DNA from 2 places in the Shewanella sp. KJ2020 genome. Region 2 is predicted to be linked to the other one. Evidence: riboswitches for the same ligand, from Rfam matches in the RefSeq annotation. Region 2 holds a riboswitch; the other holds the start of a gene.

Region 1 (9,173 bases), on a different contig from region 2:
TTAGCACCACAAAAAGAAGCCTTCTCTAAGCTCCTCAGCGATCAGTTTATTCTGTTTAACGATCCGGAGCGGCTAAAAATGCGGGAAACCACAGACAAACTGGTGCGGACCCTCGAAGATCTCGATGCCCTGCGCGATAGGGCGAATGTGACCCAAGAGGAATTGCTTAGCCAACAGTCGGAGCAGCTCAATAAACGCTTATATTTCCTATCCTTAGTATCTGCTATTTTCTTACCATTAGGCTTTTTAACGGGCTTACTCGGGGTCAATATTGGCGGCATACCAGGGGCTGACAACACTTGGGCCTTTGCCACCTTCTGCGGCATATTAATCTCTCTCGTTGCCCTGCAAATGACGCTGTTTTATCGATTTAAGTGGTTATAACCTCCCTAAAAATAACAAAGCCAATCGATTAGGATTGGCGTTGTTTTCTCTCAGCCCTATAAGCAATTTGTTATGGGCGAATGCTTACGAGCTAATTTTTATTAGCTCGGCTGGCGATTCGATATCGGCAACTCAAACAGATTTGTCATCACCTTATAGAGTTCAGTCCCTTGGTGCACCGAAGCCGAAGCAAAGTGCAAAATCGGCACGCAATCAAGCGGTAGAGTTAAAGTTTTAAGCTCATCCGCCGTGCCGTATAAATCCAGTCGCAGTAAATTCACTAAGGGCTGTCCCGCGGCTAATGGCTCACCTACGGGCGCAAGGTACTCCACTAAACCAGAACTCGGCGCGTGATACTTTTTGTAGTCTTTAAGGTAACAACCAAAGCGCGACATTTTAGCGGGCGCAACGGTTTCAGCAATTACGCCTCGGTGGCTTAAATACGCCAAAATCCCTTGGGCATCAACCAGCGCATCCTCAAGACAGACTCGCTCTTGACTCGCCAATTCCAAAGTTAATGCTGACACTGCAACGGCTAGATCGCGCCCCTGGGCTTTTGCAACATCACTCAACTGCCACCAAGGACAAAACGCCGCCTCATCCATAGCGCCACCAAAACTATTGGGAATAACTAAGGTATAAGGGATAGAGAAAAATTGCGCTGCGGCCAAGTCATATTCTGGGCAATACAAATGCTTACAGGACTTAGGGCCAGTGTGTAGATCCAGCACTATATCGGCTTGGTGGGCCATAGCCTGTAGATTAACCGCGAGCCTATGTCCCGTCGTTATCCCCCATTCAGTGCGCAATTTCTGCTGACAAGCCTCAACCAGAGTGCTGCGATAGGCTTGAACAAGCTCGACATCACTCAGGTGGGCATGTTCTCTATACCAAGTAGGTAAGTCGATGCTGTGATTCAGATATTCACGGTTCCAGTTTACCCCAGTGATAGGATCGAAACGCCCTAGGGTAAATTCACCACTTTTTTGATTGATACCTAATGGATTGGCGAGTGGCACTAAGGTGATTTCGCCGCGGATGTCACAGTGTTCAAGCTGCTTCATCAACTGATAAATCACCGCATTACCTTGCACTTCGGCGCCGTGAACATTGGCCTGAATATACACTTTAGGGCCAGTCGCCTTAGCGTCGCTCGGCTTAAAATGGTAGATAGGCAAAGTGAGTGCTTGCCCAGCGGCAAGCTCACCGATTTGCAAAGACGATTTTGTCGGCAGCATATTAGACGCCTTCAAACAGATTTTCGTGCAATGCTTTAACCACCTGTGCCGCTTCCGCTTCAGCCACTAACACACATAAATTATGTGGGCTGGCGCCTTGGCAAATCATCCGTACATTGTGGGGCTCTAGCACCTCAAACACCCGACGACAAATGCCCGGGGTGGTCGCAATACGGTTGCCAATAATCGCCACTAGGGCTAAACCATCTTCAACACGCACACGGCAATGCTGTGATAATTCTTGCAGCAAAGCTTCACTCAACAGGCCTTGACCGCTAGAGTCAGACCCAGTTTTATCGAGGGTGAGTGACACGTTCACTTCCGAGGTGGTAATTAAATCCACACTGATCTTATGCCTTGCTAAGGTCGCAAAGGTTTCGGCCAAAAAGCCCTGGGCATGTAGCATTTGCAGGCTATGAAGATTTAACAGGGTTTGATCACGGCGCAGCGCCACGGCGCGGAACACGGGAGCATCTTCCACTTGATGGCGGATCCAAGTGCCACCCTTTTCAGGCTCCTTGCTTGAACCTACAAACACTTGAATTTGCTGGCGAACGGCAGGCAGGATCGTCGCAGGATGCAACACTTTGGCACCAAAGGTCGCCATCTCGGCGGCTTCGTTAAAACTGATTTCGGCAATAGGATGAGCATTAGGCGCAAGACGAGGATCTGTCGTATAAATACCTGCCACATCGGTCCAAATCTCAACCGCCGATGCTCGCAGGGCTTCGGCTAACAGCGCTGCAGAATAGTCGCTACCACCGCGGCCAAGCGTAGTGGTTTGCCCGGCCTCATCTGCACCAATAAAACCTTGGGTCACAATCACTTGTTCAGATAAAAGTGGTAATAAGTGCTCACGGGAAAGCAAAGCAATTTGCTCAACCTGTGGCTCGGCGCGGCCAAAGTGGCTATCGGTACGCAGCACGCGGCGTACATCAAATGCGCTCGAATTCGCGCCTTTTTCACGCAGTACCGCCGCAAATAACACCGAAGAACATTGCTCACCGAGGGACAATAATTCATCCATAGTGGCTTTGCTGCGTTGTGAGGCTAATGCTTCACTCAATACCGCCATGCGGCTCAATAATTTATCTAATGCGGCGGCCACATCGTTGGGGCAGCCGAGCTTATCTAAGATAGCGTATTGAATTTGGGCAATTTGTTTTAATCGCTGCAAACGACCATCGTCGTTAATCGACTCTTGGGTTAATTCAACCAAGAGATTAGTCACGCCGCTCGAGGCGCTAACGACCACTAAACGGCAAGCGGAATTGCCCAGTACAATCTCGGCGCAGCGATTCATTGCACCGTAATCGGCAACCGAGGTTCCACCAAATTTTGCGACAACGAGGGACATTAGCGCACCTCCGTGAAACACGTAGGGCAAGGAATAAACACAGATTGAATAAGATATTGATTAACTAACATGATCACACTCCGAACTAACTTCGTTCGAAGAGCCTGGTGCTCAATGATAACGCACCCCAATAGAAGGGAAACAGCAATCGTCACCAGAAGCTCTCCACCAATTACAGGTGACAATCGTTAGGATTCAGCCTAAGCGACCGACATAAATATGCAGCAACCATATCTATGCCTCGGCGTTAATCTCCCTCATCAATCATCGCTGGAGTTTGTGCTCCTCTGACCGACTACCTAGTTAACGCTCCTCTTCTGTTCCTTTCCTAGGAAAGGGACGAAAAAAGTAGCAATAAACCCCTAATGAAGTCAATGCTAATTTCACAACTAATGAACAATTTAAATAAAAACGATTAAAAATAGATGATTATGCGTCTAAATCCGGTAATTCATACACAAGCTGCACATAATCACTGAATTTACCTAAACAAACCTCATCCTGCTCTACCAGAGTACAAGGCACTAAGCTCACTTCACCTTGCTCCACCATATAAATGGCATACTGATTAAATTTCTTACCCAGTTGCAGCGCCATCGTTCTATCGATAAATACGGCCCAACTTTTTTCCATATGGGATAAATCTGCAGCAGCGCCCACTAAGGCACGGTATGGACTGCCCAATAATTCAATCTCACGGAGAAGTTGGCGATCGAGTAAACGGTTTTGGCTGGGACTGAGGAGTTTTGAAGCGGGATTATGGGCGGTAATAACAGCAAAGGGAAAATCACAGGATAATGCTTGAGTAAGCAAAAACAACGGCGTTTGATAACACTGCCACAAATCTTGAGTCGTATTGTCCATTGGTTGTCTAATCGAAAAATGAACCCGCGTTAGTGTAGCAGAGTGAGAATAAAAACCAAATAGGCGTGAACTAGCTCACAAGAATCAAAAATACATTAGTTATACTAATCAATGACTAAAGTAAATATCATGGTAAATCTTGGCTTCAGCCTGAATTTTGTTAACATTTCATTTGTTAACAAATGCCTAAAACGAGTACAATGAAGTCACTGGCCGAGTTGAGCCATAAGCCAAGATGCTTAGCGTTCAATACAGTTTGTTACATTTATCTGCAGAGATAACATAGGCTGGCCAGACATCTGTTTAAAATGTGTTCTACATTTGATTTATCATTTAAACATTTAAAAAAAACAATAGTTAAGGAACTATTTCTAACTATTGCTTATCGAAGTTGATACTGGTTACGTTTAATCGCATTACACTTTAAACGTGCACTTTATATATACATCCTGACATGTCGCCGTAAAGATCTTTCCTTTAGAAGCACAGAGCAGTCCAAGGAAGTATCAACATTTTTATGAATATAAGCGTCCGATGTAAGTGATGCTTATGGTTAGAATAAAATTGGTTAAAATTTAGGTAAATAACATGCAAAATCCGCACATTCTGATCGTTGAAGATGAAGCCGTTACCCGTAACACGCTGAGAAGTATTTTCGAGGCAGAAGGGTATGTGGTCACTGAGGCCAATGATGGCGCAGAAATGCATAAGGCTATGCAGGAAAACAAAATTAACTTGGTGGTTATGGATATTAACTTACCAGGTAAAAACGGTCTGTTGTTGGCACGTGAACTACGTGAAATCAACAACATCGGTCTTATCTTCCTGACAGGCCGTGACAACGAAGTCGACAAAATTCTTGGACTTGAAATTGGCGCGGACGATTATATTACCAAGCCGTTCAACCCACGTGAATTGACGATCCGTGCTCGCAACCTTCTGACTCGCGTCAATAGCGCTGGCAACGAAGTCGAAGAAAAGAGCTCTGTCGAATACTACCGTTTCAACGATTGGAGCCTAGAGATCAACAGCCGTTCACTGGTGAGCCCACAGGGTGAATCCTACAAACTGCCACGTAGCGAATTCCGCGCTATGCTGCACTTTGTTGAAAACCCAGGCAAAATCCTAACTCGTGCCGATCTACTGATGAAAATGACTGGCCGTGAGTTAAAGCCACACGATCGTACTGTTGACGTGACTATCCGTCGCATCCGTAAGCATTTCGAAAGCTTGCCAGATACGCCAGAAATCATCGCGACTATCCACGGTGAAGGCTATCGTTTCTGCGGTAACTTAGAAGACTAATCTTCTATTACCCGATCCCATGCAATAAAAACCAGATCCTAGGATCTGGTTTTTTTATGCCTGCTATTTGCCGTGCTTAAGCTGTCGATCGAGGAAATCCGCCAACGAGCGGTATAAGTGATTCCGCACTTTCTCGCCGCGCATCGAATGTTTAGAACCTGGATAATCGATCATCTGGAACAATTTGCCCTCGTCCTGCAACGCCTTATAGACGCGAGTGCTGTTTTCAAACAAGACATTATCATCGGCCATACCGTGGTACATCAGCAGACCCGATTGGTAGTTTTTCACATAGGGGAATACACTGCTGGCTTCATAACCCTTTTCATTACCCTCGGGATGAGCTAAATAACGCTCGGTATAATGGGTATCATATAAGCGCCAGTCGGTCACAGGTGCGCCCGAAATCGCGGCTTTAAAGTAATCCGGCGCCTTAAATAAACTCATCAGAGCCATGTAACCACCGTAGCTATGGCCATAAATTGCGACATTGTCAGCATCGACAAAGGGCAGACTTCGCAAATAATCTACACCCACTTTTTGATCATTCACTTCCGCTTCACCCAAGTGACGGTAAATCACTTGCTCAAACTTGGTGCCCCTGTGGGCACTGCCGCGGTTATCTAATTGGAATACCACATAGCCTTGCTGGACTAAGTATTGGGTAAAGTAATCCTGCTCGCTCCAACTATTGGTCACTAATTGGGCATGTGGGCCGCCATAAACCCGCACAACAACGGGGTATTTTTTGCTGGCATCGAAGGGCACAGGTTTAAATAAGCGAGTTTGCAATATTTGACCGTCTTCGGCTTTAAGCTCTTTAAACTCAGGCAGTTGCCAGAGTCCGGCATAGTCATATAGAGGATGACCTTGTTTAACCGCATTTTGCTCGACCCAAGCCAGTTGTTGGCCCTTATCACCGTGTAAACTAATCTGCGGTGGCTGAGATAAACTGTTGAAATAATCGAGATACACACTTTGATTATCGGCAAATACCGGATCATGCATCCCAGCCAGTGTGCTCACCCGCTCAACCTTACCGCCCGCTAACGGTACGCGATAAAGCTGTTTCTCGATTGGCGTGTCTTTGCGGCCGGTGAAATATACCCAGCCTGCGGTTTCATCTATGTATTCCAACGCATCGACAGCCCACTCGCCCTTAGTCAATTGTGTTTTGAGTTTGCCTTTTAAGTCAAAAAGATACAGATGATTAAAACCATCACGCTCAGACGCCCAAATAAAGGCTGACTGCTGCTTTAAAAAGTGCAGATCATTATTGAGGTTTACCCAAGCATCGCTGTGTTCTTTCACTAAGGTTTTTGGTTTAGTCGGCGCATCTAATGCCACTAACTGCAAATCGAGCTGATGTTGATCGCGGCTCTGCCACTGAAACGACAAATGCTTGCTACCCGGCAACCAATCGACCCGCGGCAGGTAAATATCCTTATTTTTATCATCACTTAAGGTTACCCAATTAATGGCCTTATCTTTTAGCGTGACCACAGCTAATGCGATGTCTACATTGTTTTTGCCGGCATAGGGATAACGCTGCTCGGTAAGCTTTATGCCATCGGCATAGATCTCGTTACGGGTTACTTGCTCGACCGCGGACTCATCGATACGGGTAAAGGCGATGGCCGATTCATCGGGCGCCCACCAATAACCTGTCATGCGATCCATTTCTTCCTGAGCGACAAACTCGGCCATGGCATTTTTAATCGCCCCGCCGCCATCGGTTGTCATAGCCTCAAGTTTTTTGCTCGCCAGATCTAACACATACAGGTTTTGATCCCGCACAAAAGACACAAAATTGCCCTTAGGCGATAGCCGTGCATCGGTGGCAAACCCTTCACCAATCGGCAATTGGATCACGCTATTGTCGGCAAGGGAAAAGTAATACAGATTGCCAGCAGCGGGAATTAATAGCGCTTGGCTATCATCGGCCCAGAAGTACTCCATAATGCCTTCTCCATAAATACGTTGGCGCTCGCGGCGGGCTTTTTCTTCATCGGATAGTTCATTGCTTGCCAGCTTATCGGCATTGAGCAACAGGCTAGATTCGCCCGTCTTTACATCCATCTGCCACAGATCGTAAAAGTTTTGATTGTCTTTACGGCCCGCAAGATAAGTCACCCGCTGGCCATCGGGGGATAATTTCAACCCGCGGGGACTGGTGCCCGCTAAGGCAGGCGAGGCATTCATTCGCTCAATCGTCAGGGGTTGCTTGCCGCCCTCAAGGGCATAAGCTGGGATAGTTGCAATCATAGCTGTCGAAATCATGGCAATTTGGCTCGCTATCAGTAGGGGAACGGCGCGCACCTTAAGCGAGCGCCCGGGGAACCAAGTTAACCCATTTTTAGTCATTATTATTCCTTGGAAGCATATTCGCCTTAGGCTGGCGAGTAAAAAACTGCCGCCATTGTGCCAGAGGCGCGCTATAAATAGAAAGCGCATGCAATATGCCGATACAAATTTGGACCATTCACTAAGTTGGATCCAAATAATCCCTAAAAGCCCTAATATTCGCTAAAAGCATCAGCAACATCGCTGAAATTGTCGACTAACTGAGTTATCATTCGCGGCAAATAACGAAATTGACCTCATTGTTGAACCCCTAAAGGACATAACATGCAGACTCTGGCCCAGCACTTGACCTCACAGGCAGTGAACGACTCCCTCTCCCACTTGATTTTAACCTTAGCCGATACCTCAAAAGCCATTAGCCATGCAGTACGTCACGGTGCGCTTGCAGGCGTGTTGGGCGCGACTGAGCAAGAAAACGTCCAAGGTGAAACCCAGAAGAAACTGGATATCATCACCAACGATATGCTCAAAGATGCATTAAAAGCTGACGGCACAGTGCGTGGTTTAGCATCGGAAGAAGAAGATCATGTGGTGGAAGTCAGCGCCAATGGTCAATATTTAGTGTGTTTCGATCCGCTCGATGGCTCATCTAATATCGATATCAACTCATTAGTCGGCACGATTTTCTCGGTTCTGCCAGCACCACAGGGCGAGTTAAGTGAAGCGAGTTTCCTGCAATCTGGCCGCGCGCAACTAGCCGCAGGTTATGTACTTTATGGTCCATCGACTATGCTGGCATTAACCACGGGCCAAGGTGTGCAACTCTTTACTTTGCACCCAGAAACCAATGAGTTTTTACTGACTAACGCCGCTATGAGCATTAGCCCTGACACCCAAGAATTCGCCATTAACATGTCGAACCAACGTTTTTGGGAAGCGCCAATGCAAACCTATATAGCAGATTTACTGCTCGGTAAAATTGGCCCCCGCGAAAAATCATTCAATATGCGTTGGATTGCGGCCATGGTTGGCGATGTACACCGCGTGCTATCCCGCGGCGGTATTTTCACCTACCCAACCGACAATAAAGATCCGAAAAAGCCTTACAAACTGCGCTTAATGTACGAAGCCAATCCAATGGCTTTCTTAGTCGAACAAGCAGGCGGTAAAGCTTCTACGGGTTATGAAACCATTTTAGATATTCAACCAACGCAAATTCACCAACGGGTTGCAGTGATTTTAGGTAGCGCCAATGAAGTGGACGCTTGCCTAAGCTACCATGGTATCGATTACAGTGAAGAACCTGATTTAGAGTAAGCTGAATCGCTTAGATTTTGATTTTTACGAGAAAGGCCACTGATTACAGTGGCTTTTTATTTTATATTCAAAACGATACACGATAGGTGAATAAACAATAAATCTATCATTTGATTAAGCACCGCCATTCCAGTGACACGCAGCAAGTACATCCTGTATGCTCGACCGTGGCATCCATGCCACGGACGGTCACTTACATGACAGCGCTTAATCCAGCTAGACTCTGTGTATATCTGATAGTCAATAATGACCGCCATAGCGTTAACACCTAACTATTTTTGTCTTTATCTTTGAACGGCAAAGTGGGTATTATGAGGCTGATTCTTATCAAGTTATGAATGGATGCTGTTGATAAATGATTTTAAAAACCAAATCACCTCTAAATACCCAAACACCGCAGGCTA
Region 2 (9,173 bases):
AACAATTACGTACTGCGCTGGCACTCGGTGCAGACCGTGCAATCCACATCGATACCGAAGACGAGCTAGTGCCTTTATCTATCGCCAAACTCCTTAAGGCTGTACAGGAAAAAGAGCAGGCCGAATTGGTGATTTTTGGTAAGCAGTCTATCGATGGTGACAATAACCAAACTGGGCAAATGTTTGCGGCATTAACGGATATGCCGCAAGCGACGTTTGCCTCCGAAATTAAAGTCGAAGGTCAGTCGGTGCAAGTCTCCCGTGAAATCGATGGTGGTATGCAAACCCTGAGTCTGCCATTACCGGCTGTAGTGACGGCCGATTTACGTTTGAATGAACCCCGTTACGCTTCATTACCAAACATTATGAAGGCAAAACGTAAGCCTTTGGATGTCATGACGATTGCCGATTTGGGTGTGACCTTGAAAAACCATCAAACCCTCGTGAAAGTGACGCCACCTGCAGAGCGTAAAGCAGGTATTATGGTAGCGTCGGTAGCTGAGCTAGTCGAAAAGTTAAAAAATGAAGCGAAGGTGATCTAAATGGCCATTTTAGTATTAGCTGAACATGATAATGCGGCTCTGAAACTCGATACCGCCAAGGTTGTCACTGCGGCGCGTGCCATCGGTGAGGATGTGCATGTATTAGTTGTCGGTCATCAATGCAGTGCCGTTGCCCAATCTGCGCAAACATTACAAGGTGTTAGCCAAGTTTTGCTTGCCGATGCCAGTGTCTATGAAGCGCACCTTGCGGAAAATGTCTCAAAATTGCTGGTGGATTTAGCGCCTAATTACAGCCATATACTTGCTGCCGCATCGAGCTTTGGCAAAGATGCTATGCCAAGGGTAGCGGCATTATTAGACGTGGCACAACTCTCAGAGGTGATTGCCATTGTTAATGCCGACACTTTTGTGCGCCCTATTTATGCGGGTAATGCCCTAGCGACAGTACAAAGCCACGATGCGATAAAAGTCATGACTGTGCGTGCCAGTGCATTTGATGCCACGGCCGAGGGTAACAATGCAGCCGTGACGATAGTCGATAAAGTGTTTGAGGCGAAAACGCAGTTTGTTTCTCAATCCTTAACGGTTTCTGCACGTCCTGAATTAGGTAATGCTGGGATTATCGTTTCCGGTGGTCGCGGTATGGGCAGTGGTGAAAACTTCGGTATGTTAGAACAGCTGGCTGATAAGCTTGGTGCCGCAGTTGGTGCATCACGGGCCGCGGTTGACGCTGGCTTTGTACCTAACGATTTACAAGTGGGTCAAACCGGAAAAATCGTTGCGCCAAACCTGTATATTGCCGTCGGTATTTCCGGTGCGATCCAGCATTTAGCGGGCATGAAAGACGCGAAAGTCATCGTTGCTATCAATAAAGATCCCGAAGCACCCATTTTCCAAGTGGCCGATTATGGCCTCGAAGCCGACCTGTTTGATGCTGTTCCTGAGTTGATTGCGAGTCTCGGTTGATTTTATCTGTGATCTAGGTCACAGTAAGCGGCTTTGCGGTAGCATCTGCTTAGCCGCTTATGTTTTTATGTGCCTCACGCCCGCGCATGGGCGTTCTTAGAAGTAGAGGCGCGCCAAATATCAGTAGTGATCAGTAGGGTGATTCCGTTGATCGATTGCGAAAGGATTTGGTGCCGAAGTGGTTCGATTTATCACGATCAACTGCTGGGGTTGTACTTAATAGGTGCAGCACTGCCATAGTATTTTCTGATATGGATATTAGAAATAGTTACTATGGAGCGCTACTGATAGGACAGGTGACCTTGGGTATCTATTGCCTTTTCCCCACCAGTTCAGTCGCCCTCCATTCGTATTTTTGACGAAGAAATAATCAATGACTGTTATGAGTTATGCCGATTCGGCGCTTTCTTTGCTGCCGCCAGTGGTAGCTATTGTATTGGCGATTTTAACTCGCCGTGTACTCCTCTCCTTAGGTTTAGGCATCGTGATTGGGGTTTTATTGCTCAATCAATTTTCGCCTCTTGCCAGTGGTGAGTTTTTATTTAATAGCATTAAGGGACTTTTTTGGGCCGATGGTGCTGTTAATTCTTGGAACTTATATATTCTCGGTTTCTTAATCGTACTGGGTATGATCACCGCACTGATTACTGTCAGTGGGAGTGCCCGGGCATTCGCCGATTGGGCGCGTTTACATATTCGCAATAAACGTGATGCAAAATTACTGACCATGTTCTTAGGCTGTGTTGTCTTTATTGACGACTATTTCAATAGCTTAGTCGTTGGTTCCGTCGCTAGACCCGTTACCGACCGCTATTATGTTTCCCGCGCTAAGTTGGCGTATTTATTGGATTCAACGGCGGCGCCTGTGTGCGTTATTTCCCCCGTTTCGAGCTGGGGAGCTTATATTATTGCGTTAATAGGCGGGATTTTAACGGCGCACGGTTTTGCTGACACGGGCCATTTGAGTGTATTTATTCAAATGATCCCAATGAATTTCTACGCAATTTTCTCGCTGTTGTTATTACTCTGTGTTGCTTTTATGGGGCTAGATATTGGCCCTATGCGCGAGCATGAACTCAATGCCCTGCGCGGTAATTTATATGATGAGACCAAAGGATTGCCCCCTGGTGCCAATGCCGATCTCCCGGAAGCGGAAAGCGGTAAAATCTTAGGCCTATTTCTGCCGATCACTGTGTTGGTATTTGCGACCCTGTATTTTATGATCAACAGTGGCGCTCAGGTTTTGGCAAAAGAAGGTATTGAATTTAATATTATTTCAGCCTTTGAGAAGACAGATGTTAGCTCGTCATTATTCTTCGGTTCTTTAGCAGGTTTAGTGGTTGCCTTAGTGGTTAACCTTGCGCAAGGGGTTGAGAAAGCGATGGTGGTTAAAGGCGTTGTGCAGGGTGCTCGCTCTATGTTGCCGGCAATTTATATTCTGCTATTCGCTTGGACAATCGCTGGGGTTATTGGCCAACTCGAAACCGGTAAGTTTATGGCGAGTTTAGCAACAGGAAATATTCCCTTCGCGTTTCTCCCCGCTTTAATGTTTGTGTTAGCGGGATTAACGGCATTTTCTACCGGAACGAGCTGGGGCACTTTCGGTATTATGCTGCCGATTGCCGCCGATATGGCGATGGGAAGCCACACTAGCATGATGTTACCTATGCTGGCCTCTGTCCTCGCGGGGGCGGTATTTGGCGATCATTGCTCGCCGATTTCTGATACCACTATTTTGTCGTCCACGGGTGCGAGTTGTCACCATATCGACCATGTGGTCACCCAGTTACCCTACGCCTTGATTGTTGCCTTTATCAGCATGGTGGGTTATGTGGTGCTCGGTTTTACAGAGTCGGTCAATGCGGGCTTAGCAACCTGTAGCTTATTGTTTGTTATCTGCATTATTTGGTTGCGAATACAGTCTAATCGTGTGGCAAAGTAGTGATTTAGCTTGAGGTTTCAGTTAAAAATCAGCCAGCATATTGCTGGCTGATTTTTTTATGGCTTAAGAAGTTATGACTATAGGGTTTTCTTTAAACCGCGACGGTTTAATAGGCCCTCTGTGGTCGGCTCTTGTCCGCGGAAGTTTTTGTAGGCTTCCATTGGCGCTATGCTATTACCCACTTCACGGATAGTTTTGCGGTATTTCATACCGATGTCACGATTGAGCCCGCCTTGGGTTTGTACATAGGCAAAGGCATCTGCCGCTAAAATCTCACTCCACATATAGGCGTAATAACTTGCCGAGTAACCGCCGGGGAAGGCGTGGGCAAAGTAGGTCGACTTATAGCGTGGCGGCACTGCGCTGATGTTTAAGCCGTGCTTCTTCAGGGCATTGGCCTCAAAGGTGGCCACATCTTGCAGCGGTGCATCTGGGCTTAATGAATGCCACTCCATATCCACTAATGCGGCGGCCATATATTCCAAGGTGTCAAACCCTTGGTTAAAACTGCCGGATTTCAGTAGTTTTTGCAGCAGTTCATCGGGGATGGGTTGGCCGGTTTCATAGTGTTTAGCGTAATTTGCTAAGACTTTAGGATGGGCGGCCCAATCTTCTTCAAAGGTCGATGGAAATTCGACAAAGTCCCGTGAAACCGAGGTGCCCGCCAGGCTTGGATATGTCACTTTAGAGAACATGCCGTGGGTGCCATGGCCCATTTCATGGAACATTGTAGTGACTTCGTTATAGCTGACGAAAGTGGGTTGACCTTCGGGTGCTTTCTTGATGTTCATTACGTTAACCACCACAGGTTTTGTCCCTTCGAGGTGGGATTGACCAACGAATGAGCTCATCCAAGCTCCGCCGCGTTTACCTTCGCGGGCAAAGTAGTCGGCGTAGAAAATCGCCATGCTTGAGCCATCGGCATCAAACATTTCGTAGGCTTTTACATCTGGGTGGTAAACTGGTAAATCTGGGCGGGGTTTTAGGGTAACACCATAGAGTTCTTTAAGGGTGTAGAACACGCCGTCTTCTAATACGCGGTTAAACTCGAAGTAAGGGCGAATACTATTGGCATCGAGGGCGTATTTTTCTTGGCGGACTTTTTCGACGTAGAACTCCCAGTCCCAGGGGGCGAGTTCAAACTTGCCACCAGTCTTGTCGATCATCGCTTGGATATCGGCCGCTTCTTTCTCTGTGTTGGCAACTACTGCAGGCACCATAGAGCCAAACATGCTGTATACCGCTTCCGGTGTTTTTGCCATTTGCGGTGCTAAGCGATAAGTTGCCCAGTTTTCATACCCTAGCAGTGCTGCTCGCTCGGCACGTAGCTGTGCTAAACGCGATACCAGTGAAGCGGTTTCGTTTTCACCGCTTAAGCCACGGTTCGCTGACGCTTCCCAAATCCGCTGGCGCAGCTCACGGCTTTCCAGTGAGGCCAATACGGGCTGGCGAGTGGTGTTGGTGATGTTAATCAGGTACTTGCCATCGTGGCCAGCGGCTTTTGCATCGTTTGCTGCCGCGGTGATGTCGCTTTCTGTTAATCCTGCAAGCTCACTTTTTGAATCCACTACCACGGCGATTTCTTTGGTCAAACGCAGCAAGCGTTGGGAAAACTCGTTAGTGAGCGTAGATTGTTCTTCATTTAAGGCGCGAATTTTGACTTTTTGCTCATCGGTAAGCTTAGCGCCCGCCATGATAAAGCGTTGATGGTAAACCTCAATTAAACGCACAGCTTCAGGGGTTAAACCTAGGTTAGCGCGATCGTTATAAATAGCTTCTATGCGGGCAAAGAGTGCGGGGTTTAAGTTGATATTGTCTGAGTGGGCCGCCATTTTGGGGGCCATCTCACCTTGGATTTTACGCAGTTCGGGATTGCTGTTTGAACCCGCTAAATTATAAAACACACTCGATGCGCGGGTGAGCAGGGCACCACTTTTTTCCATTGCGACAATGGTGTTATCAAAGGTGGGGGCGGCTGGATTGTTCGCAATCGTGAGAATTTCTTGATACTGCTCCGCCATACCTTGCTCAAGCGCGGGCTTAAAATGCTCATCTTTAATCACACTAAAATCAGGTGTTTGATATTGGAGAGTGCTGGCTTGTAGCAGTGGATTATCAGTTTGAATTGCAATGACATTTTGCACTTTTGTATCGCTAGTGCTGCAGCCTGCCAATGTTCCCGTAACGAGTGTAGCGCCGATGGCGATGGCAATAAAACTTTTATGCATAATTAAGTGACTTCCTTAGAATTGTTGTTTTTTAGAACTCTAACCTTAATAACTTAAATAGGTCTGAAAGAACTTAAACAGATCTTAAAGCGATTTGTAACAGTTTGTGATTCGAACTAAAAAGGAGCCTCGCATGGGCGAGGCTCCTTTGCTATTTCCTTGCAGGGAAAATAGGTACCGCTTTTTACTTACTACTTAATCATGCGATGATGAAATGATTAATTAGCGAGTAAACTTGTGGTATTTATCAATACCAGTACTTCTTCCTGTGTCGTGACATACAGCGCAAGATTCAGAGGTCGGTTGTTTAAACCAATCAGCAACTTTTGGTACGCTGATTTCACCACCGTTGCTTGCCATGTGTGCCTTAGCTGAATCGCTATTATGACAAGCGAAGCAGTTTGCAGTAACAGGGCTAGTCATTTTGCTACCTGGCTCAGCGATGTATTGATTTGGTATTTTGCTTAAATCAATAGCCGTTTCGTGACAGGCAACACAGCTAGTAGAAGCTTCAATTGCGCCTGCGCCGTTAGCGGTTTTCGCTTGTGTTCCATCGGCTTTAACCTCACCGACTTTAGCACCTTCACCCCAGTGCCAGCTGTGTACCATAGGACCAAAACCAGCGCCTATCGCGGCTGATGTACGTTCCATGCCGTTGTCATGGCAAGCCACACAGGCTCTACCACCTTCGTCGAAGGCGCCATTTTTATGGAACGCAGTGGCATCATTGTGGCAGGTTGTACAGCTGTTATCACTGATGACGGTACGACGTTCAAAGGCTGAGACTTTGGTAGTGGTCACAGGGTCAACAACATCAGAATAAGCGGTAAAGGAAACGCCCATAGAGCCGTCATAGCCATTAGCTCTTAGACTGCCATTGCTTTGGTAACGTTGATTGCCATCGTATTCCATCCAACCTGGGGTACTGAACGTCACGCGGGCAGAATAAACATAGTTAGCATTTACTGGGGTGATATCCGTCAGTAAGTGACAGATATTTTTAGTGCCGTCAGTGTTGTAACCATAGTAGTAGTTAGTGCGGTTGCCTGGGCGACCCACTAAGCTGCCATTTTCATAGGAATGTAAATAAGCGCCCGCATAAACTACGGGTTTCTTAGCGTCATATACCAGCGGGCTAGAATAGTTAAAGTTGTCTTTAATGCTAAAGACGTTACCATCGGTATCTTTCACTGTCAGCGTGGTACACCAGCCTGGGGCGACCACTGCGGCTGCAGCACCTGTTGGGGCATAGTGGTCAGTTTTAGTTGAAATATCATCCACTTTGACAGGTGTTGATAATTCCAGTTTATATTTAGCACGCAGTGCTTGACGCTCTGTAATGCCTGTTTTGCTTTCGTGCATAATGCGCAAATCTGCACCATTACTTGGAATGATAGCGCCTGGTACACCACCGCTGTTATGGCAGTCAATACAACCAGGTCCAGCGACGTTGATATTGTTAGGCGCTTCAACGTGGCAGGAAGTACAGTTCATCACGCTGAAATCTTTGGTAAATTTCTGGTGATTAACATGGCCAATTTTTGATAGTGTATTGGTAGCATATCCACCAATAGAGAAACCTTCGGCGTTTTTCGCGCCGCGGCTGACTGAACCGTGACAAGCTAAACAACCTTCAACAAAGGTGACTTCGCTGTCCATACCGCTAGCAACATAACTCGCATGACGACGTGGGCTGGTTGAGTAGTCAATATGGCAAGAGTAGCAACTGTCCGTTGTTGTAGAATGGGTGCCCTCAGGTTTGTTAACCACTAATGGTTGAGAAGTCGCAATACCATCGTTACCACCGACACGTAACCAAACGATACCTTCAGTGCTTGGGTTAACACCTTTCATTGGTGCTTTAAATTGGTATTTGCCATCGTCAATGGCGGTGAGCGTGGCCCCTTCAGTTGCTTCGGTTGCCGCTCCACCTATATGCACATTATCTGCAACCCCATTAATATCGCTTTCGGTGCGGTTGTTGATAAAACCCTTATCGGTTAAGGCTGCTACTTTAGCTTGAGCATTTAACAATCCATTGATTGGGCTGCCATTTTCATCGGTAATCTCGAATTCATAAGTGATACTACCTTCATCGAAGTTGTAGCTTAGCACTTTGACATTGGTTGCCGTCGAACTGGTGACTACAGGTGGTGTCCATGGCTCGCCAGGTGTTCCTGGTGTGCCAGGCGTCCCTGGAATGCCGGGCGTTCCTGGTGCGCCATCGGCACCATCTTTGCCATCATCGCCACAACCAACAAGGGCACCTGTTAGTGCTAAGGCAACGAAATATGCCAGTTTTTTAGAGGTGAAAATTCTCATCATAATCTCCAATTGATCCAATATGCATATAAAGGACGGATTGCAGCACTAAAGTTTGCAGGGGAGATTAGTGCCTTGAACCGCGAGTTTTAATTTGCAAGCTATCGAATACTTTATTTTTTTAATTGAGCACAAATTGGCTCAAAGTGGATATTAGAGTTAATTGGTTGTTGAATTTTTGAACTTTACCGCATTTATACCTATTACTTTGGAGGTAGATCTCATTTTTAACATTTAGTATCCATTACTTTTCCCTTATAAAACAATATTTAAGGTTCGGTTAAGGTTAATTTAACAACTGACCGTATTTACGTTGATTTAACAAATACTGTTATTCGTGGCAATGGTTCAAATCAGTTAGCTGCGGTGTTGGTGGATTTTTAGGCATGCAAACGGGGGATTTATGGCGCCATTGCTGAATTTCCCCTTAAAGCTTGGGGCTAGCTAGTATTCTGATAGGGTGCCTGATGGTAGACTATTGCCCAATTTAGCGCTGGCGACAGACGTGATAAATAACGTTTCTAAGGGTATTGGTTTTGGCACAACTTTATTTTTACTACTCAGCAATGAATGCGGGTAAATCGACTTCCTTATTACAATCGTCCTATAACTACCGCGAGCGCGGGATGAATACCTTAGTGATGACGGCCTCGATCGACGACAGATACGGTAAAGGCAAAGTGGCTTCCCGCATCGGAATTGAGACTGAAGCACAGGTTTTTAGCAGCAAAGATAACCTTGTCGAGATGATCCAAACAGTACATCAGGCAATGCCACTGAGTTGCGTTTTGGTGGATGAATGTCAGTTTTTAAGTAAAGAACAGGTTAAGCAATTAACCTATATTGTTGATAATATAGATATTCCTGTGCTGTGTTACGGTTTGCGTACAGACTTTCAAGGGGAGCTGTTTAGCGGTAGTCATTATTTGCTCGCTTGGGCCGATAAATTAGTCGAGTTGAAGACTATCTGTCATTGTGGCCGCAAAGCTAACATGGTGGTGCGCCTCGATGGTGATGGCAAGGTGATGCGCGAAGGTGAGCAAGTGGCGATTGGTGGTAACGAAAGTTATGAATCGGTTTGCCGTAAGCATTTTCGTGAGTTTATTTGGGATGAGCCCATTAGCGCCTGAGGCAATCATTTCAAAAGAGAAGTGGTGAATATTTTTAGGTAAACCACTTTGAGATGAAGAGTTAACTCATCAAAATAGCGAA

Evidence for each region. A riboswitch is a leader RNA that binds a small molecule or an ion and turns the genes downstream of it on or off. The one in region 2 is predicted to bind lysine.
Region 1: linked by a shared signal. The riboswitch ahead of lysC (lysine-sensitive aspartokinase 3) and the one ahead of MJO46_RS19085 (Na+/H+ antiporter NhaC family protein) in region 2 are both predicted to bind lysine.

What each region holds. Positions count from the first base shown of each region.
Region 1 covers NZ_JAKUKD010000015.1:119,166-128,338, forward strand. The annotation lists gene MJO46_RS09565 (zinc transporter ZntB) at 1-384, shown strand, start outside; gene MJO46_RS09570 (succinylglutamate desuccinylase/aspartoacylase family protein) at 486-1,622, opposite strand; gene lysC (lysine-sensitive aspartokinase 3) at 1,624-2,979, opposite strand; lysine riboswitch at 3,130-3,304, opposite strand; gene MJO46_RS09580 (DUF3293 domain-containing protein) at 3,409-3,843, opposite strand; gene arcA (two-component system response regulator ArcA) at 4,432-5,148, shown strand; gene MJO46_RS09590 (S9 family peptidase) at 5,212-7,512, opposite strand; gene MJO46_RS09595 (class 1 fructose-bisphosphatase) at 7,777-8,769, shown strand; gene MJO46_RS09600 (nuclease-related domain-containing protein) at 9,125-9,173, shown strand, end outside.
Region 2 covers NZ_JAKUKD010000032.1:254,259-263,431, forward strand. The annotation lists gene MJO46_RS19075 (electron transfer flavoprotein subunit beta/FixA family protein) at 1-542, shown strand, start outside; gene MJO46_RS19080 (electron transfer flavoprotein subunit alpha/FixB family protein) at 543-1,469, shown strand; lysine riboswitch at 1,565-1,761, shown strand; gene MJO46_RS19085 (Na+/H+ antiporter NhaC family protein) at 1,843-3,411, shown strand; gene MJO46_RS19090 (M3 family metallopeptidase) at 3,489-5,639, opposite strand; gene MJO46_RS19095 (cytochrome C) at 5,862-7,961, opposite strand; gene MJO46_RS19100 (thymidine kinase) at 8,498-9,091, shown strand.